Regions from separate parts of the Shinella sp. JR1-6 genome, predicted to be linked through region 1. Evidence: predicted binding sites of a transcription regulator. Region 1 holds the regulator's gene; each other region holds the start of a gene.

Evidence for each region. Region 1 encodes PhoB, which activates phosphate uptake and scavenging genes when phosphate is short. Its sites were predicted from a motif close to TGTCATNNANCTGTCAT; they were not measured.
Region 2: a site for PhoB is predicted at 6,435-6,451, ahead of phnF (phosphonate metabolism transcriptional regulator PhnF). Genes of this name have one in related genera too.
Region 3: a site for PhoB is predicted at 2,491-2,507, ahead of EXZ48_RS27685 (DUF47 domain-containing protein). Genes of this name have one in related genera too.

Annotation. Positions count from the first base shown of each region.
Region 1 covers NZ_SHMI01000006.1:290,946-300,591, forward strand. Annotated here, with positions in the region: gene EXZ48_RS13685 (2'-deoxycytidine 5'-triphosphate deaminase) at 1-374, opposite strand, end outside; SAM riboswitch at 537-615, shown strand; gene EXZ48_RS13690 (O-succinylhomoserine sulfhydrylase) at 659-1,843, shown strand; gene apaG (Co2+/Mg2+ efflux protein ApaG) at 1,970-2,362, shown strand; gene EXZ48_RS13700 (Hsp33 family molecular chaperone) at 2,380-3,372, opposite strand; gene argF (ornithine carbamoyltransferase) at 3,575-4,486, opposite strand; gene EXZ48_RS13710 (aspartate aminotransferase family protein) at 4,566-5,756, opposite strand; gene EXZ48_RS13715 (GcrA family cell cycle regulator) at 6,180-6,716, shown strand; gene phoB (phosphate regulon transcriptional regulator PhoB) at 6,855-7,538, opposite strand; gene phoU (phosphate signaling complex protein PhoU) at 7,557-8,285, opposite strand; gene pstB (phosphate ABC transporter ATP-binding protein PstB) at 8,337-9,152, opposite strand; gene pstA (phosphate ABC transporter permease PstA) at 9,166-9,646, opposite strand, start outside.
Region 2 covers NZ_SHMI01000002.1:497,778-507,423, reverse strand. Annotated here, with positions in the region: gene phnD (phosphonate ABC transporter substrate-binding protein) at 1-115, opposite strand, end outside; gene phnC (phosphonate ABC transporter ATP-binding protein) at 198-1,046, opposite strand; gene EXZ48_RS05005 (DapH/DapD/GlmU-related protein) at 1,212-1,826, opposite strand; gene phnL (phosphonate C-P lyase system protein PhnL) at 1,823-2,530, opposite strand; gene phnK (phosphonate C-P lyase system protein PhnK) at 2,533-3,309, opposite strand; gene EXZ48_RS04990 (alpha-D-ribose 1-methylphosphonate 5-phosphate C-P-lyase PhnJ) at 3,306-4,190, opposite strand; gene EXZ48_RS04985 (carbon-phosphorus lyase complex subunit PhnI) at 4,187-5,287, opposite strand; gene phnH (phosphonate C-P lyase system protein PhnH) at 5,292-5,900, opposite strand; gene phnG (phosphonate C-P lyase system protein PhnG) at 5,900-6,367, opposite strand; gene phnF (phosphonate metabolism transcriptional regulator PhnF) at 6,473-7,228, shown strand; gene EXZ48_RS04965 (class I SAM-dependent methyltransferase) at 7,206-7,982, opposite strand; gene EXZ48_RS04960 (pseudoazurin) at 7,982-8,431, opposite strand; gene EXZ48_RS04955 (ABC transporter ATP-binding protein) at 8,428-9,231, opposite strand; gene EXZ48_RS04950 (iron ABC transporter permease) at 9,228-9,646, opposite strand, start outside.
Region 3 covers NZ_SHMI01000024.1:48,454-58,099, reverse strand. Annotated here, with positions in the region: gene EXZ48_RS27695 (hypothetical protein) at 1-742, shown strand, start outside; gene EXZ48_RS27690 (inorganic phosphate transporter) at 815-1,822, opposite strand; gene EXZ48_RS27685 (DUF47 domain-containing protein) at 1,822-2,466, opposite strand; gene EXZ48_RS27680 (hypothetical protein) at 2,582-3,160, opposite strand; gene EXZ48_RS27675 (TrkH family potassium uptake protein) at 3,241-4,695, opposite strand; gene ilvA (threonine ammonia-lyase) at 4,957-6,204, shown strand; gene EXZ48_RS27665 (HlyU family transcriptional regulator) at 6,320-6,634, shown strand; gene EXZ48_RS27660 (GGDEF domain-containing protein) at 6,797-8,053, shown strand; gene EXZ48_RS27655 (Lrp/AsnC family transcriptional regulator) at 8,091-8,552, opposite strand; gene ald (alanine dehydrogenase) at 8,717-9,646, shown strand, end outside.

The DNA of each region.
Region 1 (9,646 bases):
ATGACGCGGGTGAAGATGTCGAGGCGGCCGGTGGAGCTCTTCGGATTGGCGGAAGCCGCCAGTTCCGCCGGCAGGTCGAGGCTTTCCATCAGCGGCACGATATAGACGCAACCCGTCTCCAGCACCGCGCCGTCGGTGAGGTCGATGACGTGCAGCTTCAGCCGGTCGAGCTTGTCGGCAACGAGGTGGGACGGCCCCGGCAGGAAACTCGCCCGGACGCGAAAAGCCCTTGCGCCGAGCCGCAGGTCGAGACTTGCAGGCTGGATCTGGTCGTCATCCAGCGCAGCCTCGCTCTTCAGCCGGCCACTTTCGAACAAGCCGCGAATGGCGCTGTCCGCCAGAATGCCCGTGCTGCGCGTTGCAGAACCACTCATCGTCATACCGTCCCGTCACAGCAGCGGGCCAGATGCTCCGGCCGCCTGCTTTTCGTATCGTTTCTTCCGAAAGCCGATGCCCACGTTTCGGAACAATACCCGGAAGGCCCGCACAAAACCAAATGCCGCCAATTGACGCAAGCGCGGGGGCGCAGTATTAGCAGATTATCCCGTGGTGATTTGGCCGGCCGGCTTGCAGCCACGTAAAACAAGTAGCTAAAAAGGCCGGGTTCGAAACCGGCCTGCTTTTGCGGCCGGTTTTTTTGTTTGAAGGCGACGATCACATGAGCAAGTCCTGGCGCCCGGCCACCCAACTCGTTCACGGCGGAACCACCCGTTCCCAGCACGGTGAAACCGCAGAAGCAATCTTCCTCACGCAAGGCTTCGTCTACGACACCTCGGCGGCGGCCGAAGCCCGCTTCAAGGGCGAAACCGACGGTTTCATCTACGCCCGCTACGGCAGCCCGACCAACGACATGTTCGAAAAGCGCATGTGCATGCTGGAAGGCGCCGAAGATGCGCGCGCCACCGCGTCAGGCATGGCCGCCGTTACCGCCGCAATCCTCTGCCAGCTCAAGGCCGGTGACCATATCGTGGCCGCCCGTGCGCTCTTCGGTTCCTGCCGCTGGGTGGTCGAGACGCTCGCGCCGAAATACGGCATCGAATGCACGCTGGTCGACGGCCGCGACCTTTCCAACTGGGAAAAGGCCATCCAGAAGAACACCAAGGTGTTCTTCCTCGAAAGCCCGACCAACCCGACGCTCGAAGTGATCGACATTGCGGGCGTCGCCAAACTCGCCAACCAGATCGGCGCCAAGGTCGTGGTCGACAACGTCTTTGCGACACCGCTCTTCCAGAAGCCGCTGGAGCTCGGCGCGCATGTCGTCGTCTATTCGGCCACCAAGCATATCGACGGCCAGGGCCGCTGCCTTGGCGGCGTGGTGCTTTCGGACAAGCAGTGGATCGACGAGAACCTGCACGACTACTTCCGCCACACGGGCCCGGCCATGTCGCCGTTCAATGCCTGGACGCTTCTGAAGGGCATCGAAACGCTGCCGCTTCGCGTCAAGCAGCAAACCGAGAATGCGAGCCGCATCGCGGACTTCCTCGCCGACCAGAGCCAGGTCGCCCGCGTGATCTATCCGGGCCGCAAGGACCATCCGCAGGCCGACATCATTGCCAAGCAGATGGCGGGCGGCTCGACGCTCGTCTGCTTCGAGTTGAAGGGCGGCAAGGACGCGGCCTTCGCACTGCAGGACGCGCTGGAGGTCGTAAAGATCTCCAACAATCTTGGCGACGCCAAGAGCCTCATCACCCATCCGGCGACGACGACGCACAAGAACCTCACCGACGAGGCGCGCGCCGAGCTCGGCATTTCGGCCGGCACGGTGCGCCTTTCGGCGGGTATCGAGGACAGCGAAGACCTGCTCGAGGATTTCGCGCGGGCACTTTCCAGGGTCAAGGCCTGAGCCCTTCGCCAGAGCGATGGACAAATACGGAAGCACCGGCCGAGGAGGCCGGTGCTTTCTCTGCTTATCCTTGACGAAACCACATTCGTGTAGAATAGCAGAAGCTAATCAGTTCAAGGCTTGCCTATGTATCGTGCGCTGACCCGCGACATCGAAGTGACCGTAGAGCCGTATTACCTGGCCGACCAGTCCGACCCCGACGACAGCCGCTATGTGTGGGGATACCGGGTGGTCATCGCAAACCATTCCGACGTCGCCGTCAGGCTGATGACACGCTACTGGCACATTACCGACCAGAACGGCCAGGTCGATGAAGTGAACGGCCCCGGCGTCATCGGCGAGCAGCCGGTGCTGCGCCCCGGCGACACTTACGAGTACTCTTCCGGCTGCCCGCTCGAAACGCCCTCGGGCATCATGTTCGGCCGCTACCGTATGGAGGCGGAGAACGGCGAAGCCTTCGACGTCGCCATTCCCGCCTTTTCACTGGATACGCCAGGGCAGGCGCGTACCCTCAACTGAGGGCGGAGAAAATCCCCCTACTGCGGCAGGACTTCCGCCGCCTCGAAGCGGTAGGTCGTCGAGCAGAACTCACAGGTGACCGCGATCTCGCCCTTGTCGTCGGCGGTATGCGCGATTTCCTCGGCACTGAGACCGGCCAGAACACCCTTCAGCTTCTCGCGCGAGCAAGAGCAGCGATCGAAGACCTGCTGCGGCTGGTAGACGCGCACGCCCCGCTCGTGGAAAAGGCGGAACAGCAGCCGTTCGGTGCCGACATTGGGATCTGTCAGCTCGTCTGCGTCGATCGTTTCGACCATGGCCTTGGCTTCAGCCCAGTTGTCGTCATCGGCGATCTTGTGCCCGGCCTCCTCGCCGTCGCCGCCCGGAAGATCGGCCTGGCGCATGCGCTCCGGCGCCTGAGGCAGGAACTGCGCGACCATGCCGCCCGCTCGCCAGCGATGGCGCGCCTTGCCGGCGGCATCGCGGTCGTAGAGTTCGGCAACGCCGAGGCGCACCTTGGTCGGAATCTGCTCCGACTGGCGGAAGTAGACGCCGGCGATCTCCTCCAGCGTATGTCCGTCGAGCGGCACGATGCCCTGGTAGCGCTGGGTATGCGCGCCCTGGTCGATGGTGAAGGCGAGAATACCCTTGCCGAGAAGCTCGTGCGGCTCCGTTGCACCGGCGGCAATCGCAGCGTCAAGCGCCGCCTGGTCGAAGCGGGCGTAGGCGCGGACATTTTCCGGAGCAGAGAAATCGGCCACCAGCAGATCGACAGGGCCGTCGCCCTTCGTCTGGACGATCAGCTTGCCCTCGAATTTCAGCGAGGTGCCGAGCAGCACGGTGAGCGTGATCGCCTCGGCAAGCAGCCGGGCGACGGGCGCGGGATAGTCGTGCCGACCGAGAATGCCGTCGAGCATCGGGCCAAGCTGCACGGCGCGGCCGCGCACATCAAGGCCATCCACCTGGAACGGCAGGACATGGTCATCGCCGGTAAAACCGGGTTCACCGAGTTTCAGGGCATTTTCAGCCATCATCATCATTCTGCTCCTTGCACGCTTCGGCCCCGCCGAGGCCATGGGCCCGGCCTGCTGCCGACAGGCGTTCTACCGTGATATCGCACTCGCTCTTGCCCGATCATTCCACACCGGGCAGGCATGCGCCAGAGAAAGCGCCTCGCGACGCTCCGTGATGGCCCCTAGATCGTGCCGCTGGCGGCATTTTTCAAGATGAGCGTCAGACGACGCCGAAGCACCAGGCGAGGATCGACTTCTGCGCATGGAGGCGGTTTTCCGCCTCGTCGAAGACCACGGACTGCGGGCCGTCGATCACCTCGTCGGTCACCTCTTCGCCGCGATGGGCGGGCAGGCAGTGCATGAAGAGCGCATCCTTGCCGGCGCGCTCCATCAGCTGCTTGTTGACCTGGTAGGGCTGGAAGATGTTGTGGCCACGGGCGCGATGCTCCTGGTTCATCGACACCCAGCAGTCGGTGACGACGAGATCGACACCGTCGACGATCGCCTCGGGATCATGGCCGAGCAGGATGTCGCCGCCATTGTCGCGCGCCCAGTTCAGGATCTTGTCGTCCGGCTCGGAGCCCATCGGCACGGCCATCTTCATCTTGTAGCCGAAGCGGGCGGAACCCTCGACAAAGGAATGCAGCACATTGTTGCCGTCGCCCGTCCAGGCGAAGGTCTTGCCCTTGGTGGAGCCGCGATGCTCCTCGAAGGTCATGAGGTCGGCCATGATCTGGCAGGGATGCGTCATGTCCGTCAGCGCGTTGATGACGGGTACCGTGGCGTGTTCGGCAAGCTCCAGCATGCGTGCATGGTCCGTCGTGCGGATCATGATGGCATCGACATAGCGCGACAGGACCTTCGCCGTGTCGCCGATCGTCTCGGCGCGGCCAAGCTGCATTTCCGTACCCGACAAGAACAGCGTCTCGCCGCCGAGCTGACGCATGCCGACGTCGAAGGAGACGCGGGTTCGCGTGGAGGGCTTCTCGAAGATCATCGCAAGCATCTTGCCGGCAAGCGGCTTGGCTTCCGTGCCAGCCTTGCTGGCAGCCTTGCGCGTGTGCGCATCGTCCATGATGACGCGAAGATCGCTTTCCGAAACGGCGGAAAGATCGAGAAAATGCTTGGCCATGATATGTCCTGTCTGTCCCGGGATCCTTTTGTGGCTGCAGCGCCCCTGGCGCGCCATCACGACGCACGGCGCTGCAGGCCTATGCGGCCTTGGCAGCCGTGAGTTTTTCCGCAGCGCGCTCGATGCGGGCAAGCCCCTCGCGCGCTTCCTCCGCGGTCACGGTCAACGGCGGCAGCAGCCGCAGCACATTGTCGCCGGCCGGCACGGCAAGCAGGTTTTCCGCCCGCACGCCCTTCAGGAGATCGGCGACCGGGATTTTTGCCTTGATGCCGAGCATCAGTCCCTCGCCGCGGACATCCTCGATGACATCGGGGAAGCGATCCTTCAGCGCGGCCAGCCCCTGGCGGAAGACGAGCGCGACATCACGCACATGCTCGAGGAAGCCGTCTTCCAGCACCACGTCCAACACGGCGTTGCCGACGGCCATGGCAAGCGGGTTGCCGCCATAGGTAGAGCCGTGCGTACCGGCAACCATGCCGGCCGCCGCCTCGTTCGTGGCAAGGCAGGCACCGAGCGGGAAACCGCCGCCGATACCCTTGGCAATCGCCATGATGTCAGGCGCGACCCCTGCCCATTCGTGAGCGAAGAGCCGCCCCGTGCGACCGACGCCGGTCTGCACCTCATCGAGGATGAGCAGCAGGCCGTATTCGTCACAGAGCTGGCGCAGCTCCTGCATGAACTCCTTCGACACCGGGCGCAGCCCGCCCTCGCCCTGCACCGGCTCGATCAGGATACCGGCCGTTTCCTCGGTGATCGCGTCCTTGACGGCCGTGATGTCGCCGAAGGGGACCTTGAGAAAGCCCGGCGCCTTGGGGCCGAAGCCCTCGATGTATTTTTCCTGACCGCCGGCGGCGATCGTCGCGATCGTGCGCCCGTGGAAGGCACCCTCGAAGGTGATGATGTGGTACTTGCCGGGATGGCCCTTGGCAAAATGGTAGCGCCGGGCGGTCTTGATCGCACATTCCAGCGCCTCTGCACCTGAATTGGTGAAGAACACCTTGTCGGCGAACGTGGCCTGCGTCAGCCGGCTGCCGAGGCTTTCCTGGCCCGGAACCTCATAGAGGTTCGACAGGTGCCAGACCTTGTCGGCCTGCTCCTTCAGCGCGGCGACGAGATGAGGATGCGCATGGCCGAGCGAGTTGACGGCAACACCGGCGGCAAAATCGAGATATCGCTCGCCATCTTCGGTGGTCAGCCACACGCCCTCCCCGCGCGTGAACCGGAGCGGCGCACGCATGTAGGTTTCATAGAGCGGCGCGACATCGGCCATGCGTGGATCCTCCGAAAAGAGATGCGGAAAAACAGAAATGCAGCTTGACTTTTCCAAGCCTCAGAAAAACCAAAAGCCGCCTTTCGGCGGCATGCCGCACTATCAGCATTTCATATTGGGATGTCAACAAAATCGCACCCGAAATGGCGCTGAACATCCCGCAAGGTGAGGATTCGCGACGCGCATGGAAGGTGTCTCTATCGAGTCACACCCGACCAGCAAGTTGGGGAAAACTCCGAAATCGATTCGCCCGGATTCCGGCGACTCTTGTCACAGAGTCCACCGGTCTCTAGGTTAAAGACCAATTACTAGACTGCATGCGGCGGAACTAGTCAGCAAGAGAGTTAGGGCGTTCAGGTTCCGGACCCGTCCGGAGCACGACGAGGGATTCCCGCATCCTGAACGCCGAGCGGAGACAAAAACATGAACTGGACAGACGAGCGCGTCGAGAAACTCAAGAAGCTCTGGAGCGAGGGCCTGAGCGCGAGCCAGATCGCGGCGCAGCTCGGCGGCGTCAGCCGCAATGCCGTCATCGGCAAGGTGCACCGGCTGAATCTGCCCGGCCGCGCCAAGGCCGGCGGCACCCAGACCGCGACACGCGCCAAGCGTCCGGCTCCGGCGACGCCGCGTCCGTCGAACTTCGCTGCCCGTCCCGTCGCCGCCCGTCCGGTCGCCCGTCCGGCCGGCAACGCCATTGTCAAGGAAGAGATCGACGCCGATTTCGAAATGCAGGCCGAGACCCTTCCGGTTCCGGCCAACCGCAACAACGTGGTCGTGCCGATGTCGCGTCGTCTCGAGCTGACCCAGCTCACCGAGCGCACCTGCAAGTGGCCGATCGGAGACCCGCTCAACGACGACTTCCACTTCTGCGGCAACGAGTCCCCCGACAATTCGCCCTACTGCACCTACCACCAGCGCCTCGCCTACCAGCCCTCGGCCGAGCGCCGCCGGATGCGATAACATCTACCACGGCAGAAAATGCGATGCGGACCCGAAAGGGTCCGTTTTCGTTTGAGATGGTGGTGCCTCTACTATTCCCCCAAAACGCAAACAGGCCCCTGAGGGCCCATTTCCGTCCTTGGGAGGAATTCCGCTCGCTCAGGTTTCCAGCGAATAGCCGGCGCCGCGGACCGTGCGGATGACGTCCTGCATGTTGGCGAAGTTGAGCGCCTTCCGCAGACGCCCGACATGCACGTCGACGGTGCGCTCGTCGACATAAATGTCATGGCCCCAGACCCCGTCGAGAAGCTGCGAGCGTGAGAAGACGCGGCCGGGCGAGGTCATCAGGAACTCCAGAAGGCGGAACTCCGTCGGGCCAAGGCGGACCTCGCGGGTGCGACGATGGACGCGGTGCGTCTCGCGGTCGAGCTCGATGTCGCCGCAGCGCAGCACCGTCGAGACAACCTCGGGCTTGGCACGGCGCAGCATCGCCCGCACGCGGGCAACCAGTTCCGGCGTCGAGAAGGGCTTGACGACATAGTCGTCCGCACCGGTGGCAAGCCCGCGCACGCGCTCGCTCTCCTCGCCGCGCGCCGTCAGCATGATGATCGGCAGGCGTTCGGTTTCCGGGCGCTGGCGCAGGCGTCGGCACAGCTCGATGCCGGAAACGCCCGGGAGCATCCAGTCGAGGATGAGGAGATCCGGCATGCGCTCCTGCAAGCGCATCTCGGCCTCGTCACCGTTCAGGATCGTATCGACCTCGAAACCTTCCGCTTCCAGATTGTAACGGAGGAGAACACTCAGGGCCTCCTCGTCTTCCACGACGGCAATTCTGGGCACCATGGAGTTGAACCTTGCTCTTTACTCGGACGCGTCGGCGACATCGGCCGCGACGACGGAGGTCGAGGTATCGTCCTTCGGACGCTCACCTTCCGGCTGCGAGCCTGTTGCCATGTAGTAGATGGTTTCGGCGATGTTGGTCGCGTGGTCGCCGATGCGCTCGATGTTCTTGGCGCAGAACAGGAGATGCGTGCAGGGTGTGATGTTGCGCGGGTCTTCCATCATGTAGGTCAGGAGTTCGCGGAACAGCGAGGTATAGATCGCATCGATCTCGTCGTCGCGCTCGCGGATCGCCTTGGCCTTCTCGATCGAGCGGGTGGCATAGACGTCGAGCACTTCCTTGAGCTGCATCAGCGCGAGCTCGGCGAGATGCTCCAGGCCGCGGGCGAGCTTGCGGGGCATGCCCGAGCTCTGGACGGCGATGACGCGCTTGGCGGTGTTCTTTCCGAGATCGCCGACGCGCTCCAGTTCGGCCGCGATACGGATCGCGCCCATGATTTCGCGCAGGTCCGCCGCCATCGGCTGGCGCTTGGCGATGGTGACGATCGCCTTGTCGTTGATCTGGCGCTCTGCCGTATCGAGGATGACGTCCTCGGAGATCACCTTCTGGGCCAGCGCCGCGTCGGTCGTGACGAGGGCGCGGACGGAATCGGCGACCATCTGCTCGGCGGTGCCGCCCATTTCGGAGATGCGGCGGGAGAGGTATTTCAGTTCTTCGTCGTAGATGGAGACGATGTGGCTCGATGACATGGCTCAGTCCTTAATGCGCTCGGGTTCCAGGGATGCTCGGCGACGAAGGCGTCAGCCGAAGCGGCCCATGATGTAGTCCTGCGTGCGCTGGTCATCCGGGTTGGTGAACATCTTGTCGGTGTCGTTCTCCTCGACGAGGTTGCCGAGGTGGAACATGGCGGTGCGCTGCGAGACGCGGGCCGCCTGCTGCATCGAGTGCGTCACGATGACGATGGTGAAGTTCGCGCGCAGTTCATGGATCAGTTCCTCGACCTTGGCGGTCGCGATCGGGTCGAGCGCCGAGCAGGGCTCGTCCATGAGGATGACTTCCGGGCTGACGGCGACGGCGCGGGCGATGCACAGGCGCTGCTGCTGGCCGCCGGAAAGGCCCGTGCCGCCTTCATGCAGACGATCCTTCACCTCGTTCCACAGGCCGGCCTTCTGAAGGCTCTGCTCGACGATGGCGTCCATGTCGGCCTTCCCCTTGGCGAGACCGTGGATACGCGGGCCATAAGCGACATTCTCGTAGATCGACTTCGGGAACGGGTTCGGCTTCTGGAAGACCATGCCGACGCGGGCACGCAGCTCCACGACGTCGATGTTCGGATCGTAGATATCGTCCGTATCGAGCGTGATGCGGCCGGTGACGCGGCAACCGTCGATCGTGTCGTTCATGCGGTTCAGCGTGCGCAGGAAGGTCGACTTGCCGCAGCCCGACGGGCCGATAAGGGCGGTCACCGTGTTTTCGCGAACATTGAGGTTCACATCGTAGAGGGCGCGCTTCTCGCCGTAGTAGACCGAGACGTCCTTGCCGATCATCTTGTAGGAAATGTCGTTCATTTTCTTGTCCAGCGCTTTCTCGACTGCTGCTTCTGACATCATGTTCATATGACCGGTCCTTCTACCAGCGCCGTTCGAAACGGCGGCGCAACAGGATGGCGCCAACATTCATGAGGATGAGGAAGATGAGGAGCACGATGATGGCTCCGGAGGTGCGCTCGACGAAGGCGCGTTCCGCCTCGTTGGCCCACATGTAGATCTGCACCGGAAGCGCCGTCGCAGGGTCCATCGGCGTTGCCGGAACATCGGCGACGAAGGCGACCATGCCGATGAGAAGCAGCGGGGCGGTTTCACCGAGTGCGTGAGCAAGACCGATGATCGTGCCCGTCAGGATGCCGGGCATCGCGAGCGGCAGGACATGGTGGAACACGGTCTGCATCTTCGAGGCACCGAGGCCAAGCGCAGCCGAGCGGATCGATGGCGGCACGGCTTTCAGCGCGGCACGGGTCGCGATGATGATCGTCGGCAGCGTCATGAGGGTCAGCACCAGGCCGCCGACGAGGGCCGCCGAGCGCGGGAAGCCCGCGAAGTTGACGAAGACA
Region 2 (9,646 bases), on a different contig from region 1:
CGGCTTCGTTCTCGCCGCCGATGATGCCGACGCGGAATTCCTTGAGGTCTTCAGCCTGTACGTGGCCGGCGAGCGCGATGAGCGCGACGGCGCCGAGAAGAGCTTTCTTCAGCATGGTCTTTCTCCTGTTTGACCGGCTTCGCCGGGGCTCTTTAAAAATGATGGCCCTTCACGCGGGCCCTTCGATCCCAGTCGGCTTAAAGGCCGGCCAGTGCCAGCGGTGTCGGGCTGGCGGATTCCTTTGCATTGTCCTGGCGGGCCGGATTGCGGATCGCCGTCGAGGTCATGCTTTCGTCGATTTCCGCGCCGTCGGCGCCGGTGCCGTAGATCGTGCGCACCGCATCTGCATCAAGCTCACGGGCCGGGCCATCGAAGACGACGCGACCGCCGGACATGCCGATGATGCGTTCGCAATAGGCGCGCGCCGTATCCAGCGTGTGCAGGTTGGTGATGACGGTGATGCCTTCGCGCTCGTTGATGTCGCGCAGTGCATCCATGACGATTTTTGCGTTCAGCGGATCGAGCGAGGCGATCGGTTCGTCCGCGAGCAGCATCTTGGGGTTCTGCATCAGCGCCCTTGCGATCGCCACACGCTGCTGCTGGCCGCCCGAGAGTGTGCCGGTCGGCTGAAGCGCCGTCTGTTCGATGCCGAGGCGCTCGAGCGCTGCGATCGCCATGATGCGCTCCTCACGGGTGAAGAGATTGAGGGCGCTCATGACCGTCGGGCGGTGGTTGAGGCGACCGAGCAGCACGTTGGTGAGCACGTCAAGACGCGGCACGAGATTGAACTGCTGAAAAATCATCGCGCAGTCGCGCTGCCAGTTGCGCAAGCTCGCGCCGCGCAGCGCGGAGACTTCCACATCGTTGAAATGGATCGTGCCCTCGCTCGGATCGGCAAGGCGGTTGATCATGCGCAGCATGGTCGACTTGCCGGCGCCGGAGCGGCCGATGACGCCGACCATCTGGCCCTGCGGAATGTCGAAGGTCACATCGTCGACCGCTACGCGCACGCCAAAGCGGCGGGTGACATTCTTCAGTCGAAACATGGTGGATCCCTTTTTGTCCTGTGTCGGATCAAGGCTGGGCCAAAGGCCGGGCCCTGTCGCTTTCGGGACTGGCTCTAAACGCTGTTGATGAAGGGGCAATGTCAGTTTCATGTCGGAAAAATAACAGTCCACAGGCCTGAATTTCCGGCATCGGAAAGCGCTTTCTCACCCGCCGTGACGGGCAAGAAAGGCTTCTGCGTCAAGTTTGCGAAAGTCGTCGAGAGCGGTGCGCAGCCGGGCATGATCCCAGTCCCACCAGGCAAGTTTTTCCATGTGTTCGGCAATGCTTCGGGGGAAACGTTCGCGGATGACCTTCGCCGCGACGCCGCCGACGACCGTATAGGGTTCGACGTCTTTTGTGACGACCGCGCCCGAGCCTATGACAGCACCGTTGCCGACTGTGACACCCGGCAGGATGGTCGATCCGTGACCGATCCAGACGTCATGGCCGATGACGACGCGGTGCCCGCGCCGCCATTCGAAGAAGTCGGCTTCGTGGTCGGCATCCGGCCAGTAATCGTTGGCGCGGTAGGTGAAATGATGCAGCGTCGCCCGCCACATCGGGTGGTTCGTCGCATTGATGCGCACTGAGGCGGCGATGTTGGCGAACTTGCCGATCGTCGCACACCAGACGGAGCCGCCGTTCATGATGTAGGAATAATCGCCGATCTCGACTTCGCTGACGCGGCAGTTCTCGTCGATCTCCGTGTAGCGGCCGAGCACCGTGTCGGACACGACTGCAGTCGGATGGATCAGCGGCGTTTCGGACAGGCGGGTCATGCGGCGGCCTTTCGTGGCGAGAAGGCGGAGACGTCGACGATGCGGTCGGCGACCTTTTCGCGCACGTCTTCGTCGTGGAAGATACCGAGGAGCGCGACACCGGCCGCCTTCTTCTCAGCGATCATCTCGACGACCACGGCGCGGTTCTTCGCATCGAGCGATGCGGTCGGCTCGTCGAGCAGCAGGATGCGGTGATCGGTAATGAAGCCGCGCGCGATGTTGACGCGCTGCTGTTCGCCACCGGAAAAGGTGGCGGGCGGCAGTTGCCAGAGTTCGCGCGGCAGGTTGAGCCGCGCCAGCATGGCTTCGGCCGTCGCCTTCGCCTCGGCGGCATTGACGCCGCGGGCGGTGAGCGGCTCGGCGACGACATCGACGGCCGCAACGCGCGGCACGGTGCGCAGAAACTGGCTGACATAGCCGAGCGTGGCGCGGCGCACCGAAAGAATGGTGCGCGGATCGGCGATCGCCAGGTCGAGCAGGCGGCCGCCGTGCTCGATCAGGATCTGGCCGCTGTCGACGGCATAGTTGCCGTAGACCATCTTCAGGAGCGAACTCTTGCCGATGCCGGACGGGCCGCCCAATACGACGCATTCACCCGCCTTCACCGAGAAGGCGACATTTGACATCACGGGCAGACGAATGCCGTCGCGAAGATGCATGGTAAAGCTCTTCGCGACTTCGGAAACAACGAGGGGTGTGGCCATGGTTACACCTGAAGGATCGAGGAGACGAGGAGCTGCGTATAGGCTTCGCGCGGATCGTCGAGCACGCGGTCGGTCAGCCCCTGTTCGATGACGACGCCATCCTTCATCACCATCATGCGGTGCGAGAGGAGGCGCGCGACGGCGAGGTCGTGCGTGACGATGATCGCCGAGAGGCCGAGGTCCTGCACGAGGCCGCGCAGGAGATCGAGCAACCGCGCCTGCACCGAGACGTCGAGACCGCCGGTCGGTTCGTCCATGAAGATGAGGCGCGGCGAGGTGACGAGGTTGCGGGCGATCTGCAGGCGCTGGCGCATGCCGCCGGAGAAGGCGCGCGGCTGGTCGTCGATACGGTCGACGCTGATCTCGACGCGGCCGAGCCAGGTGCCCGCCGTCTCGCGGATATTGCCGTAGTGGCGTTCGCCGACGGCCATCAGCCGCTCGCCGACATTGGCGCCGGCCGACACAGCCATGCGCAGGCCATCGGCCGGGTTCTGGTGCACGAAACCCCAGTCCGTACGCATCAGGAAGCGGCGTTCCGCCTCGCTCATGCGGGAGAGGTCACGCATCTGGCCGTCGCGCATGCGGTATTCGACGGCGCCCGATGTTGGCATCAGACGGGTGGCGAGGCAGTTGAGCAACGTCGTCTTGCCGGAGCCGGATTCGCCGACGATTGCCAGGACTTCACCCGGCCAGAGATCGAAGGAGACATTCTGGCAGCCGATGCGCGCGCCGTAGAATTTCGAGATGTCGCGGACTTTGAGAAGCGGCGTGTCGGTCATTCGGCAGCCTCCTTGTTGTAAGCCAGATGGCCGCGATGGCCGCCTGCGCAGCGTTCTTCGCAATGGTCGGTGTCCGAGCAGACGAACATCCGCCCGCCCCGGTCATCGAGCACCACCTCGTCAAGATAGACGTTCTCCGCGCCACACAGCGCGCAGGGCTTGTCGAAGGTCTGGATCTCGAAGGGATGGTCCTCGAAATCGAGGCTGACGACTTCGGTATAGGGCGGCACGGCGTAGATGCGCTTTTCGCGGCCCGCGCCAAAAAGCTGGAGCGCCTCCGACATGTGCATCTTCGGATTGTCGAATTTCGGGGTCGGCGACGGATCCATCACGTAGCGGCCCTCGACCTTGACCGGATAGGCATAGGTCGTGGCGATATGGCCGTTGCGGGCGATGTCCTCGTAGAGTTTGACATGCATCAGGCCGTATTCTTCCAGCGCATGCATTTTCCGCGTCTCGGTCTCGCGCGGCTCGAGGAAACGCAGGGGCTCCGGGATCGGCACCTGGTAGACCAGCGTCTGGCCGGCCGTCAGCTTCTCCTCGGGAATGCGATGGCGCGTCTGGATGATCGTCGCTTCGCGCGTCTTGGTCGTGACCGCCACATTGGCGACCTTCTGGAAGAAGGCGCGGATGGAGACGGCGTTGGTGGTGTCATCCGCTCCCTGGTCGATGACTTTCAGCACGTCCTTCGGCCCGAGGATCGCCGCCGTCACCTGCACGCCGCCGGTGCCCCAGCCGTAGGGCATCGGCATTTCGCGCGAGGCGAAGGGCACCTGGTAGCCGGGAATGGCGATCGCCTTCAGGATCGCGCGGCGGATCATGCGTTTGGTCTGTTCGTCGAGATAGGCGAAATTGTAGGTTGCGAGGTCTGCCGTGCTCATTCTGCGGCCTCCGGAAGATCGATGTTTTGCGCGGTCTCGTATTCGCGCCGCATGCGGCGAACGAGATCGAGTTCGGCCTGGAAATCCACGTAATGCGGGAGTTTCAGGTGCTCGACGAAGCCGGTCGCCTGCACGTTGTCGGAATGGGAGATGACGAATTCCTCGTCCTGCGCCGGCGCGACGATGTCCTCGCCGAATTCCTCCGCGCGCAGCGCCCGGTCGACCAGCGACATGGCCATAGCCTTGCGCTCGCTCTGGCCGAAGACGAGGCCATAGCCGCGGGTGAACTGCGGCGGGTTCTTCGCCGATCCCTTGAACTGGGCGATCATCTGGCACTCCGTCACCTGGATGCGGCCGAGCGAGACGGCAAAGCCGAGTTCAGGCATGTCCAGCTCCACCTCGACCTCGCCGATGCGCACCTCGCCGACAAAGGGATGGGTGCGGGCATAGCCGCGCTGCGTGGAATAGCCGAGCGCCAGCAAAAAGCCCTCGTCGCCGCGGGCGAGCGCCTGCAATCGCAGGTCCCGCGCCATCGGGAATTCCAGCGGCTCGCGCGTCAGGTCGCCAGCGACATGACCGTCCGGCAGGCTGCCGTCATCCTCGACAAGGCCCTCGCCGGCGAGAATGTCGGAAACGCGCATGACCGGCTCGCCGGCCTCCTCGCGCTCCAGCGGCACATCCACCGCTTCGTCGTTCAGCAGCGACGGGTCGAGCAGGCGGTGCGTATAGTCGAAGGTCGGCCCGAGAAGCTGGCCGCCCGGCAGGTCCTTGTAGGTCGCCGAGACGCGGCGCTCGACGCACATGTCGCCCGTCTCGACCGGCTTCGAATAGCCGAAGCGCGGCAAAGTCGTGCGGTAGGCGCGCAGGATGAAGATCGCCTCGATCATGTCGCCCCGGGCCTGCCGGACGGCAAGCGCCGCAAGCGCGCGGTCGTAGAGCGAGGCTTCCGCCATCACGCGGTCGACGGCGAGGCCGAGCTGGGCGACGATCTGCTCGATGCCGATGGCCGGCAGCGAACGGTCGCCACGGCGGCGGTCGGCAAGAAGGCGGTGGGCGTTGGAGATGGCGGCTTCGCCACCCTTGACGGCAACATACATGGTCTTATGCCTCCTTCACGCTGACGACGGTGGTGCGCGGCAGGCAGAGGATTTTCGTGCCGGCAATGAGGATCAGGTCGACCCCGCGCGGAAACTTTTGGCGGTTTTCCGACCAGAAATGCGGGAACATGTCCGGCAGACCGACGGGGGCGATCTCTTCTTCCGTGCGGATGCCAGGCCCCTTCAGCGTCAACGGCCGGCCGCCCTCGAAGGCGTCGATCTCGACGACCAGCGTCGTCGAACGATCGGGGTATTCCTGCGTGCCCTGCGCGAAGAGGCAGAGGTTCGGCAGCATCGCGCCTTTCTCGATGAAGGCGAAGCGGGCGTCCTGGCGCTCCTCGGTGACGGTCGCGCCGGCATTGAAGGCGAGCCAGCCGAGCAGCGCGGAATTGGCGAGCGCCGGGGTCAGCCAGACAGCGGTGTCATGGTCGCACAGCGTCAGCGCGACCGCGCCGGCCGTCGCATTCAGCGGCGCGGGCGGCAGGACCGAGGCCGCGACATCGCCGATCGTGCCCGGGCGAGCCATGCAGTCCATCAGCGTGCGGAAAACGGCCTGGGCCTCGAACACCGGCTCCTCAAAACCGCCGGCAAAAGCGAGCGTATCCAATGTCATCAGTCCTCTCCGCGAACCATGGTGAAGAAATCGACGCGCGTGGCGGCCGTCTGGCGCGCCTTTTCGGCGTCCTCGCCGGCAATGCGCGCGGCGATGGTTTCGAGCAGCGCCGCCACCTCGGCCTGGTGGGCCGGCTGCTGGAAGAGCGCATCGAAGATCGCCGCAAGCCGCGCCTTGGCGCCGTCCGTGCCGAGCGCCTGGCCGTGGCCGACCGTGCCGTCCTGAAGGCGGATGCTGGCGCGGCTCACCGTCGCCTCGCCGAGATTGAACGGCGCACCGCCGCCGCCGATGCGGCCACGGATCATGACGAGGCCCGTTTCCGGCCCGCGCACCGGTTGAACGGCGGGCTGTTCCGCCAGCGCGTCAAAAGCCGCCTGCAACTCGGCCCGGCTCGCCTTCGCCAAGAGACCCATGGCCCTCTGCCGGCCGTCCCCCGCGCTTGCGGCAGATTTCTGAACTGATGTCATTGCCTTCCCTCCAAATGTCTATTAATCTAGACAACTGAACATCTAAGTCTCGTCTTAAAGGGCCGGGATGACAAGGGTGTGACAGAGGGTTTCGCGGGGGCGAAAATGGTGGAACGACAATCGGGCGTGGCGCTCTGGCGGCAAATCGCCGACCGCATGCGCCTTGCGATCAACAATGGCGATTTCGACGAAACCGGCATGATGCCGCCGGAAATCACGCTCGCCGCCCGCTTCGGCGTGAACCGCCACACGGTGCGCAGCGCCATGGCGGCACTGGCAGAGGAAGGCATCGTGCGCCCCATCCAGGGCATCGGCACGCGCATCGAGCGGCGCGACCGGCTGCGCTTCCCGATCTCCCGCCGTACCCGATTTTCGCAGGGTCTCGGAAATCAGACGCGCAATCTGGAAGGCCAGTTACTGGCGGCGGCGACGGAGCCAGCGACCGCCGCCGTTGCCGTGGCGCTCGGCCTTGCAGCCGGCGCGCCCTGCGTGCGGCTCGAAACCGTGAACAGCGCCGACAGGCGGCCCATCTCCTGCGGCACGCATTATTTCCCCGCGGACCGTTTCAGCGGGATCGACACCGTCTACGAAAGGACACGCTCCATCACCGCTGCGTTCCAGGAGCTAGGTGTGTCCGACTATGTGCGCCGCTCGACCGAAATATCCGCCATCCATGCCGAAGGCGACGACATCCGCCACCTGAAGCTCTCACCGGGGGCGATCATTCTTGTGGCGACGGCCGTCAACACCGATCTTGACGGCGTTCCGGTCCAGTTCTCCCGCACGCGTTTTGCCGCCGACCGCGTCAAGCTGACCGTGGAGCCGGAAACCGACGGAGTTACTTCCGGCAGCAGAGAATGAAACGGCGGTAAAGCAGTGTGCGCAGCCTGTTGCGCAGATCCGCCGTGCGCCGCTGCGCCCTCGCGATCGGGCCATGTGAGCCGATCTTGATATCGCGGAACCCCACCGCCGCCAGAAGCGGCTGGACGCGTTCAACGGTAAGCCCGTCGCCAAAGGGCAGCCGGCCCATGATATCGACATGGCGCGCGCTCATCGCGCCGTCATAGTGCGGATCGGCGCCGATGACCTTGTCGAGCAGGGCGATGGCCCGGCCCGCCAGCCTGCCGAGCCGGGTCGGTGCTGCCCAGTCGCCGTCGAAGAACAGAAGGATGCCGCCCGGCCTCAACATGCGGTGCCATTCGGAAAAAGCCTCGACCGGCGTCGTCAGCGTCCAGACCAGATGGCGGCAGACGATCGCGTCATAGCTCTCGTCCGACTCCATCGGGTTTTCCGCATCCGCGAGCAGGAAACGCACGCCCTTGGCACCGGCATGTTTCTTCCGTGCGACCTTCAGCATCGCCTCGGAAAAGTCGAGCGCCGTCACCTCATGGCCGAGGGAAAGCAGCAGACGTGTCACCTCACCTGTACCGCAAGCAAGCTCCAATACGCGGCGTGGCTCCGGACCGAGATTTTCGCGGATCGCCGCCGCCCAGGCCTCGAACTCCGGTCCTTCGGGAATGCGGTGGCCGAAGGCGAGATCGAAGGTCTCGGAGCGGCGCGACCAGTAGTCGCGAATGTCTTCCTTGAGATGACTGTTGCCGCGTGTGCCGTGCATCACTGCCCCTCGCCCGCATCGATACGGGCAAAGATGTCGTCGAAGCGCGGCCGGGCGCGGGCTGGCACTTCAACCGTGCGGATCGCCTCCGTCAGTTCCGCCTCGCCAACCTTCACCAGCATGACCATGCCCATGCCGAAATGCGGCGAGCATTTGATGCCGTAGAAACCGGGGGCATCAAAGGTGACCTCGATCTCCTCGTTGATCTTGCCCTTGAAGCCGGCATATCCCTGCGGAACCATGCCGTCGATGCTGGCGGCGTTGTGGCTCTTGTGGGTGGCGATGAACTTGACGCTGTCCCCCGGCTTGATTGCCAGGAAATCCGGTTCGAAAACCATGGAGCCCTTTTCGCCGCGATTGCGCATCTCAACCCGGAAGGTTTCAGCGGCGACGGGGGCGGCGTGGAGAAGTACGGCGATGGCCGCAGCCAGGAGGAAACGGGTTTTCATCTTGCCTTTGCAACGAGCTTGAGTTTGGCAGGCCGGGGCTCTGGCCGGCGATAGCGAATGAAGCAGCCGCCGGCGCTGTCGCGCTCGACATCCACGGTGACGCCGAAGACATCGTGCAGGCGCTGCGGCTCCAGCACCTTTGCAGGTGTACCGAGCACGACGATGCGGCCGCCCTGCATGACGGCGATGCGGTCGCAGAACATGGCCGCGTGATTGAGGTCGTGCAATGCCGCAACGACGGTCAGGTCCTGTTCGCGCACCAGCTGGAGCAGGCCGATCTGGTGGCCGATGTCGAGATGGTTGGTCGGCTCGTCGAGCAGGAGGATCGGCGCCTGCTGGGCGAGCGCGCGGGCGATGTGCAGCCGCTGCCGCTCGCCGCCGGAAAGCGTGTGCCACAGCCGGCCGGCAAAGTGCGCCATGTCGACCTCCTCCAGCGCCCTGTCGACGATGGCATCATCCGCCCGCGACCAGGGCGTCAGCGCGCCGAGATGCGGCGTGCGGCCGAGTTCGACCGCCTGGCGCGCAGTGATACGCTCGGTCGTCTCCGCCTGCTGCTCGACGAAGGCGATGCGGCGGGCTATGGCTTGCCGGCCGTGGGCCGAAAGCGGCGAGCCCTCAAGCGTTACCAGACCCGCCTGCGGCTTGCGGATGCCCGCCATCAACGCCATCAGGCTGGTCTTGCCCGAACCATTGGGTCCGATGATGCCGAGAAATTCGCCGGGACGCACGTCGAGCGAGACGTCGGTCAGGATGGTCGCGCCGCCGGCCGACCAGCAAAGACCTTTTGCCGAAAGGGTCACAGGGCCGATCTCCTTTGGCTGAGGATGAGCGCGAAGGCCGGCGCGCCGAACAGCGCGGTGATGACACCGATGGGCAGCACCTGGCCGGGAATGATGATCCGCGACAGCACGTCCGCGGCAATCATGAAGATCGCGCCGATCAGCGCCGAGGCCGGCAGCAGCAAACCGTGGCGGACACCGACGACCATGCGCGCGGCATGGGGAATGACGAGGCCGACGAAACCGATCGACCCGACGATGGAGACCATGACGGCGGTCATCAGTGCCGAGACGGCGATCAGCACGACATAGACCCGGCGCACCGGAATGCCGAGCGAGGCCGCCGATTCCGTGCCGAAGGTGAAGGCATCGAGCGCGCGCGCATGCCAGAGGCACACGACAAGCCCGAGAAGCGCAACCGGCAGCGCCAGCCAGA
Region 3 (9,646 bases), on a different contig from region 1:
TTTCACCGTCAAGCTGACCAAGTACAGCCTGACGTCCACGACGCTGAAGGCGACCGTCGAGATTGACAGCAGCTTCGGCGACAGCACGACCGATATCCTGATGAAGATCGGCAAGACGACGACGAGCCTTTCGGTGAAGGTGCAGGGCGAAGGCTACAGCAGCACGCTGGCCTACTCCACTGCGCAGACGAAGGCCGGCTTCACCATCAAGGGCACCTATACCGACAGCTTCAACACCAAGATGAACTACAGCCTCAACCTCGAGAAGGATGGGGATTTCAGCAAGTTCAAGCTGGTCTATGCACTCGGCACCGAGAAGATGACCATCACCTCGACGAAGGTTTCCGGCGACGTGGTGACGTTCAAGGCGGTAGACGGCGACGGCGACGTGATCGGCACGGCCAAGCTGAACCTCAAGTCCTATGGCGATTACTACGACAAGAGCGACAAGTACTTCTTCGAATCGGCCAAGACCGCCGAGCTCTTCGCCAAGCTCCAGCTCAAGTTCACCGGCGTGAAGAAGGCTGGCGAGCCGGCGGACGAGGATCACGGGGGCGGCGATGCCTTCGTGTTCAAGAAGGCGGCGGCAGCCGGCAACGATCACGCCGATGCGGGTTTTGCCGCCCGGCCCTTTGCCATCGACGCCGCTTCGGCGACGTCGGGTTCCGACGATTTCGATTTTACGGCGTCCGACTTCGGGCAGCCGGTCCATGCGCTCAAGCACGCACCGGATCTCTTCTGATCCGGATTTGAAACGGCAGGAACAGGAACGGCGGAAGCGGCAACGCTTCCGCCGTTTTCGTTTGGAGCGGCCTCAGCCGGTGATCGCATTGATCGTGAGGTAGAAGAGGGCGGAGATCGCGGCGGCCGACGGGAGTGTGACGATCCAGGCGATGACGATGTTGCCGGCAATGCCCCAGCGCACCGCGGTGACGCGGCGGGCGGCGCCGACACCGATGATCGCGCCGGTGATCGTGTGTGTCGTCGAGACCGGGATGCCGAGCCAGGTGGCGGCGAAAAGGGTGATCGCGCCACCGGTTTCCGCGCAGAAACCCTGCATCGGGTTGAGGCGAGTGATCTTGGAGCCCATCGTGTGCACGATGCGCCAGCCGCCCATCAGCGTGCCGAGCGCCATGGCCGCCTGGCAGGTGATGACCACCCAGAAAGGCACATGGAACTCGCTGCCGAGATACCCCTGCGAGAAGAGCAGCACGGCGATGATGCCCATGGTCTTCTGCGCGTCGTTGCCGCCATGGCCGAGCGAATAGAGCGAGGCCGAGATGAACTGCATGACGCGGAAGGTACGGTCGACGGCGAACGGCGTCTGGCGCACGAAGAGCCAGGAGACCGCGAGCACGAGGATGAGGGCGAGGAGGAAGCCGATGGCGGGCGACAGGAAGATGGCGCTCGCCGTCTTGATGAGGCCGCTCCACACGACGGCGTCGAAGCCGGTCTTGGCAAGACCCGCGCCCACCAGGCCCCCGATGAGGGCGTGCGAGGAGGAGGAGGGGATGCCGAAGATCCAGGTGACAACGTTCCAGATGATCGCGCCCATCAGCGCCGCGAAGATGACGAGCGGGCTGACGATGCCGGGATCGATGATGCCCTTGCCCAGCGTTTCGGCGACATGCAGGCCGAAGAACAGGAAGGCGATGAAGTTGAAGAAGGCCGCCCACATGACGGCATATTGCGGACGCAGCACGCGCGTCGAGACGATCGTGGCGATGGAATTCGCCGCATCGTGCAGGCCGTTCAGGAAGTCGAACAGCAGCGCGATGCCGACGAGGCCGACGAGCAGCGGGAAGGCGAGGGTGGCGTCCATCAGACGTTCTCGATCACGATACCGCTGATTTCATTGGCGACGTCCTCGAAGCGGTCGACGACCTTTTCGAGCTCGCCGTAGATCTCGCTGCCGATGATATAGGCCATCGGATCGGTCTTGCCGTATTGCTTGAAGAGGTCTTTCAGCCCCTGGTCGTGCAACTCGTCCGAGCGGCCCTCGACGCGGGTGACTTCCTCGGCGATCGCGCTGAGGCGGCCGGCATGCACGCCCACCTTGTCGAGCAGCGGAATGGCCTCGGCGACGAGATGGGCAGCCTTGACGACGGCTTCGCCCATTTCCTGCATGCCGGGCTGGAAGCTCGTCTGCTCGTAGAGGCGGATGGTCTTGACCGTCTTGTGCATCATGTCGATGGCGTCGTCCATCGACTGGATCAGGTCCTTGATGTCGCCGCGGTCGAACGGCGTGATGAAGCTGCGGCGCACGGCAAGCAGCACTTCGCGCGTGATGTCGTCGGCCTTGTCTTCCAGTTCGACGATGCGGTTGCAGTGTTTTTCCATGTCCGGCCCGCCGGCCAGGAGCAACTGGAGGGCTTCGGCAGCGCCGACGACGGTGCGGGAATGCTGCTCGAAGAGGTCGAAGAAACGGTCCTCGCGCGGCATGAGTTTGCGAAACAGCGAAAGCATGGGTGCCCCTTACGTGGCTGGGGTTGTCATGCCGCTGTCATAATTGACCGCCAACCCGCTGGAAAGCGCGGATTCCGGCTTGTCACAATTCTCTGCGTGCCTGTGGAAAAGTCGGTCAGGGAACGATCTTGAACGGCTGCTCGCTGATCGCCACGGCACCGCTTGCAGCATCGCGGAAGCGGTAGCGCAGCACATAGTCGCCCACCGGCGGGCCGCTGAGATTGAGCGTCAGCTTGGCGAAGACCTCCTGGTTGCGCACGCTGCCCTTGAAGTCGAAGGAGCCGAAGGCCTTCTGCTCGGCAAGCACCGTACCCTTCGGGTCGAGCAGCTCCAGGTCGACGGTGAAGTGCGATTCGAGCAGGCCCCCGTCGGCCGGCCGCCAGGTGAGGCCGACCGGCTCGACATAGGAGATCAGCGCCTCGCCGACCTTGAAGCTCGCCTCCGGCCGAACAGCATACATGCCGTAGCCTTCCGGGGCGGTCGAAACGAAGACGGCTTTGCCGATCGAAAAGGGCAGCGTGGCGGCAAAGGCGCCGAAGGCATCGCGGATCGTATTGTGCGCACCGACCGTGTCGCCGGCAGCCGCCTGCTCCTCGGCCTTCCTGGCCGCATCCGCGAGGGGGCCGGCAAGGGCGAGCGTGGGCGCGAGCGCGGCGACAAAGGTCATGCGCAACAGGGACTTCGACACGAACATTCCGTCTTCCTCCGGGCGGTTGGCGGCAGGATGCGAAGAAGCATGGCAACAGTCAAGAACGCCGCGCGGCTCGTCCGCAATCAGCTCTTCCAGAAGAGCGGGGTGAGGATGACCAGCACGGTCAGGATTTCGAGGCGGCCGAGCAGCATCAGCAGGGAGAGCACGTAGAGCGCCGCATCATGGAACCCGGCGAAGGTGCCGGCCGGCCCGATCGCCTGCGTCACGCCCGGACCGACATTCGACAGCGAGGTCGCGGCCGCCGAGATCGCCGTCAGCACGTCGTAGCCCATCAGGGCGAGCAGGATCGCGCCGACGGCCGAGATCGCGACATAGGTGATGAAGAACAGGAAGACGCTGCGCTGGAAATCGGCATCGACGGTCATCGATCCGTAGCGCACGGCGTGGATGCCGTCCGGATAGATCAGGCGGTAGAGGCCGGTGCGGATGAAGTTGAAGAGGATGATCAGACGGTAGGCCTTCAGCCCCCCGGAGGTCGAGCCCGAACAGCCGCCCATGAAGGTTGCGACGAAGGCGAGCGCCACGATGAAGTGGCCCCATTGCGTATAGTCGTCGCTCGAAAAGCCTGTCGTCGACAGGATGGAGGCAACGGTGAAGAAGGAATGGGCGAGCGCCTCGTGGAAACTGACACCGTTTTCGAGCCGCTGGAACACGCTCGCCGCAATGGAGAAGAGCACGAGATAGCCAAGGAAGACGCGGATCTGCGGGTCGCGCCATGCATCGAGCCGCCCGCGCACGACGAAGAGGATCAAAACGGAGAAGGGCAGGCTGGACAGCGTCATGAAGAAGGTCGCTGCCCACAGCAGCGGCAGGCTCTTGTAGTAGCCGAAGGAGGCGTCATGCGTCGAAAGCCCGCCGGTCGCCACCGTCGACATGGCATGGTTCAGTGCATCGAACCGGTTCATGCCGAGTGCGGCATAGACGACGGCACAGAGCAGGGTGATGCCGACATAGAGGGCGAGGAAGGCGCGGGTGTAGCTTGCGATTCGGGCGAAGGGCTTGTCCGCCGTATCCGAGGATTCCAGCTTGAAGAAGGACATGCCGCCGACGCGCAGATAGGGCATGATGAACAGGCCGAGCGCCAGGATGCCGACACCGCCGAGCCAGTGCAGCAGCGAGCGCCACATCAGAACGCCCGGCGGCGCGTTGTCGAGGCCGGTAATGACGGTGGAGCCGGTCGTGCTGATCGCCGAGACCGACTCGAAGAAGGCCTGCGCGAAGGTGAGGTTCAGCGAGGAGAGCCAGAGCGGAATGGCGCCGATGATGCTGCCGGACAGCCAGAGCATGTTGACGACGAGAAAGCCCATGCGCTTGTTGAAGGGCGGCGGGCCGGACCGGGTGGCCGCGGCCGTTGCCAGCGACAGGCCGCCGGTCATGAAGGCGGAGAGGAAGAACACCTCCGAATCGGGATGGCCGTAATAGACGTCGATGAAGGCCGGGATCAGCATCGCGACGGAAAGATAGATCCCGCTGATGGCTGCGATATTGATGGCTGATCGGAAGATGGTGGCGTTCAAGTTCTGGTCTCGAAGAGGCCATGCTGGCCAGGGCGGGTGGTAACCGTCGCGTCGATATGCCATAGCCTTTGCATCGTCCAAACTCAAGGATGGCGCCCCGGCGCGGCGCCATTCCGGTTCGGGCAGGTTCTGTCGCGCGGCTCTCGCGGCCGCGGGGCATCGGAAAGGTTTGAAGAATGATCGGCTTTGCCTGCCTCTGTCCTTTTCCGAAGGCAAGAAACGCAGTTTTTTGAACCCAATCTATCGAACACGGACCAGAGCATGACACCCGACGTCGACACGGCCATGGAGGCCCTGCGCGGCCTCTTTCCCGAAACGCCGCTTCAACTGAACGAACATCTTTCCGCCCGCTACGGTGCGGACATCTATCTCAAGCGCGAAGACCTTTCGCCGGTGCGCTCCTACAAGATCCGCGGGGCCTTCAACTTCTTCCGCAAGGTGCTCGCCGATGCTTCCGGTGCCCGCAGCTTCGTCTGCGCCTCGGCCGGCAACCACGCGCAGGGCTTTGCCTTCGTCTGCCGCCATTTCGGCGTGCCGGGCGTGGTTTTCATGCCGGTGACGACGCCGCAGCAGAAGATCGACAAGACGCGCATGTTTGGCGGCGACTTCGTCACGATCAAGCTCGTCGGCGACTTCTTCGACCAGTGCTACACGGCGGCCCGCGCGCATGCCGAGGCGACCGGCGCGCTGATGGTGCCGCCGTTCGACCATGCCGACATCATCGAGGGACAGGCGACGGTCGCGGCGGAATTCGTCGCCCAGCTGCCGGATGGCAAGCTTCCGGACCTCGTCGTGTTGCCGGTCGGCGGCGGCGGTCTCGCCTCCGGCATAACGGGTTACCTTGACGGCCGGATCGGCCCGTCGAGTTTCATCTTCTGCGAGCCGGCGGGTGCGCCGAGCCTCCGGCGCAGCCTCGAAAGCGGCGCGGTGGTGACGCTCGACCAGGTCGACAACTTTGTCGACGGTGCCGCGGTCGGCCAGATCGGGGCGCTGAATTTCGCTGCGCTGAGCCGCTTCTCAGCCGACCAGGTGATGCTGCTGTCGGAAAATGCGATCTGCGTGACGATGATCGACATGCTGAATGTCGAGGGCGTGGTGCTGGAGCCGGCCGGCGCGCTGTCGCTGACGGCGCTCGATGCGCTTGGCCGCGAGGCGCTGGAAGGCAAGACGGTCGTTGCCGTGGTTTCCGGCGGCAATTTCGATTTCGAGCGCCTGCCCGATGTCAAGGAGCGCGCGATGCGGCATGCGGGACTGAAGAAGTATTTCATCCTGCGCCTTGCCCAGCGTCCCGGCGCGCTGCGCGACGTCCTCAACCTGCTCGGCCCGGACGACGACATCGCCCGCTTCGAATATCTCAAGAAATCCGCCCGCAACTTCGGCTCGATCCTCATCGGCATCGAGACCAAGGCGCCGGAGAATTTCGCTGCCTTGAAAAAGGCCTTCGACGGGGCGGGCCTGCGCTACCAGGACATCACGGAAAACGAGATCCTGGCCAATCTCGTTATCTAGGTCGCGTTGCCTGCTGCCCGCGCCAGTCTTCCATCAAGAGGACGTCGCGGCGGCGGGTGATGCTATCCACAGCTCTCCCCTTGGAGCGCGCCGCGGCCTGTGTTAGCAATCGGCCATGGCATCGTTCTTTTCAAAACTCTTCGGTCGCGGCGGCGACTCGGCAACTCCCGCGAAAATCGCGGAGGAAACCGAGGCTTACAACGACCTCACCCTCGTTGCGGCTCCCATTCCGGAAGGCGGGCAGTATCGTCTGGCAGGCCGGATCGAGAAGCGGGACGGCGACCGGGTCCTGACCCGCAGCTTCATCCGCGCTGATCTCTTCTCCTCGCGGGACGATACGGTCGCCTCGACCTTCCGCAAGGCGAAGCAGATCGCCGACCAGCATGGCGCCTCGCTCTTCGGCGACGGCATCGACAGCCGGCAGGTCTGAGGACCCAGGCGGATTTTTCGTCCGCCCCTGTGAAAAGTCGTACACAATTGCACGAAGGCGCTGGAGAACCGGCGCGATTGCCTGTATCCGCGGGAAAACAACTTGTTGCGACTCTCTCGGTGCGGTTAGCTGCCGGGCAGTCGAAGATGCTGCGGACAGCCCATGGGTATTGAAAACCTGATTCTGCTTCTCATCGAGGCCGGGTTCTATTTCGTCTTCATGGTGGGCCTTCTGCACCTGCGCCATCAGCTGGGAATCGGCGTGTTCATCGCCGCGCTCGGCGTCATGCACTTCCTGGAAACCTATCTGGCCGCGGTCTTCTACATCGAATTGCCCTTCGGCGTCATTTCGCCGGGCTCTTCGGTGCTGTTTTCCGGCAAGCTGATGATGATTCTCCTTCTTTATGTGAAGGAGGATGCGGCGGTGGTGCGCGCGCCGATCTACGGCCTGCTCGCCGGCAATTTCCTGACGGTCGGCCTCAGTTTCTTCCTGCGCCATCACCAGACCATCGGCGTGGTGCCCGGCCGCATCGCCGACCTTGCCTTCATCGACGAGATGGGCTGGCTGATGCTGTGGGGCACGACGCTGCTCTATCTCGATTCGCTGGCGATCATCCTGCTCTACGAGCGGCTCGGGCGGGTCTTCAAGAAGAACACGGCCCTGCGCTTCTTCGTCTCCGGCATCGTGGTGCTCACCTTTGACCAGATCGGCTTCTTCGCCGCGCTGCATTTCCTCAACGGCGCGCCGACCGAGGTGTTCTGGGGCGGCTGGATTGCCAAGATGCTGGCGGCGAGCGCCTATGCGGTGCTGATCACCGTGTACCTGCACTATTCGCGCATTTCCGCCATTCCCGTTTCACCGCGTCCGATCTCGGACATCTTTGCCGATCTCACCTTCCGAGAGCGCTACGAGGACCTGCTCGACCGTTCCGGCCGCGACGCGCTGACCGGCGTCTACGATCGCAGCCGCCTGGAGTTCGAGGCGCCGCGCATGCTGTCGGCCATGTTGGCCGAGGGAAAGCCGATGGCACTGATGATCATCGACGCCGACCATTTCAAGGACGTCAACGATCGCTTCGGGCACCTTGCCGGCGACGGCGTTTTGAAGGATATCGCCGCCAGCCTGCAGCGGGCCCTGCGCACCAGCGACCGGCTGTTTCGTTTCGGCGGCGAGGAATTCGTGGTCATCTGCGAGGACATTTCCCCGGCGGTCGGCACCGAGCGGGCGCAGATGTTGCGCCAGGCCGTCGAGGCCGAAATCCGCCGGCCGGACGGCGTGCCGGTGACGGTCAGCATCGGCATCGCCAACAGCTACAGCGACGGCACGACGCTGAATGCGCTGCTCTCCGCTGCCGATGCCCGGCTTTATGCCGCCAAGAACGGCGGGCGCAACCGCGTCATCTCCAGCGAAAGCGTCTAGCGGTTTTGCTCCTGGAACCGCGTGAAACCGGAACGACCTAGACCCCGACATTCGGCCGATCGATGATCTCGCGCAGGGCGAAGCTCGAATTGATCTTCACCACATGGGGAAAGGCCGACAGCCAGTCGCGGTGGATGCGCTCGTAGTCCTCTAGGTCCTTTGCGGCGACGCGCAGGATGTAGTCGTATTCACCCGACATCAGGTAGCAGACCAGCACGTTGGGACAGAGTTTGACCGCCGCCTCGAATTCCGCGAGCGTCTTGGCGAACTGGCCGGACAGCGAGATGTGCACGATGGCGATCATCTTGTAGTCCAGCGCCTTGGGCGAAATGCGGGCGTGGTAGCCGGTGACGGTGCCGGATTTTTCGAGGATGTCGAGGCGGCGTGAACAGGCCGAGGGCGACAGGCCGACACGCTCGGCAAGCTCGGCATTGGAGATTCGCCCGTTCTGCTGGAGAGCCTTGAGGATCGCAGCATCGATTGTATCCAAGTGCGCCATTCGAATTTCCTTCGAAAATTCCGCTAATATCAGGAGAATATTCGACGTGTGGCCGTTTCGCAAACCGGCTTTGCAAGGACATTGCGTGCGTCCTCTGCTTCCATGGTGATCCCCGCCGAGAGCGGCGGCAATGAAAACGGGAACACACTGGGAAAGGAACGCGCATGCGTGTCGGTTGTCCGAAGGAAATCAAGAATCATGAATATCGGGTGGGTCTGACGCCCGGTGCCGTGCGCGAATATGTGGCCCACGGCCACGAGGTTCTCGTCGAGACCAAGGCCGGCGCCGGCATCGGCGCAGACGATGACGCCTATCGCGCCGCCGGCGCGAAGATTGCCGCCACCGCCGCCGATATCTTCCAGAAGTGCGACATGGTGGTGAAGGTCAAGGAACCGCAGCCCGCCGAATGGGCGCAGCTCCGCGACGGACAGATTCTATATACCTACCTGCATCTTGCGCCCGATCCGGACCAGACCAAGGGCCTTCTCGCCTCCGGCGTCACCGCCATCGCCTATGAGACGGTGACGGACGAGCGCGGTGGTCTGCCCCTTCTTGCGCCGATGTCCGAGGTCGCCGGCCGCCTGTCCATCCAGGCGGGTGCCACGGCGCTGCAGAAGGCCAATGGCGGCCGCGGTATCCTGCTCGGCGGCGTGCCCGGCGTGCTGCCGGCCAAGGTCGCGATCATCGGCGGCGGCGTCGTCGGCCTGCACGCGGCGAAGATGGCCGCGGGCCTCGGCGCGGATGTTTCGATCCTCGACCGCTCGATCCCGCGCCTGCGCCAGCTCGACGATCTCTTCGGCGGGCGCATCCATACCCGATATTCGACCATCGACGCGCTGGAGGAGGAGGTCTTCTCCGCCGATCTCGTCATCGGCGCAGTGCTGATCCCCGGTGCCGCGGCCCCGAAACTCGTCACCCGCGAAATGCTCTCGGGCATGAAGAAGGGGGCGGTCATCGTCGACGTCGCCATCGACCAGGGCGGCTGCTTCGAGACCTCGCACGCGACGACCCATTCCGACCCGACCTACGAGATCGACGGCGTGGTGCACTATTGCGTCGCCAACATGCCGGGCGCCGTGCCGGTCACCTCCGCC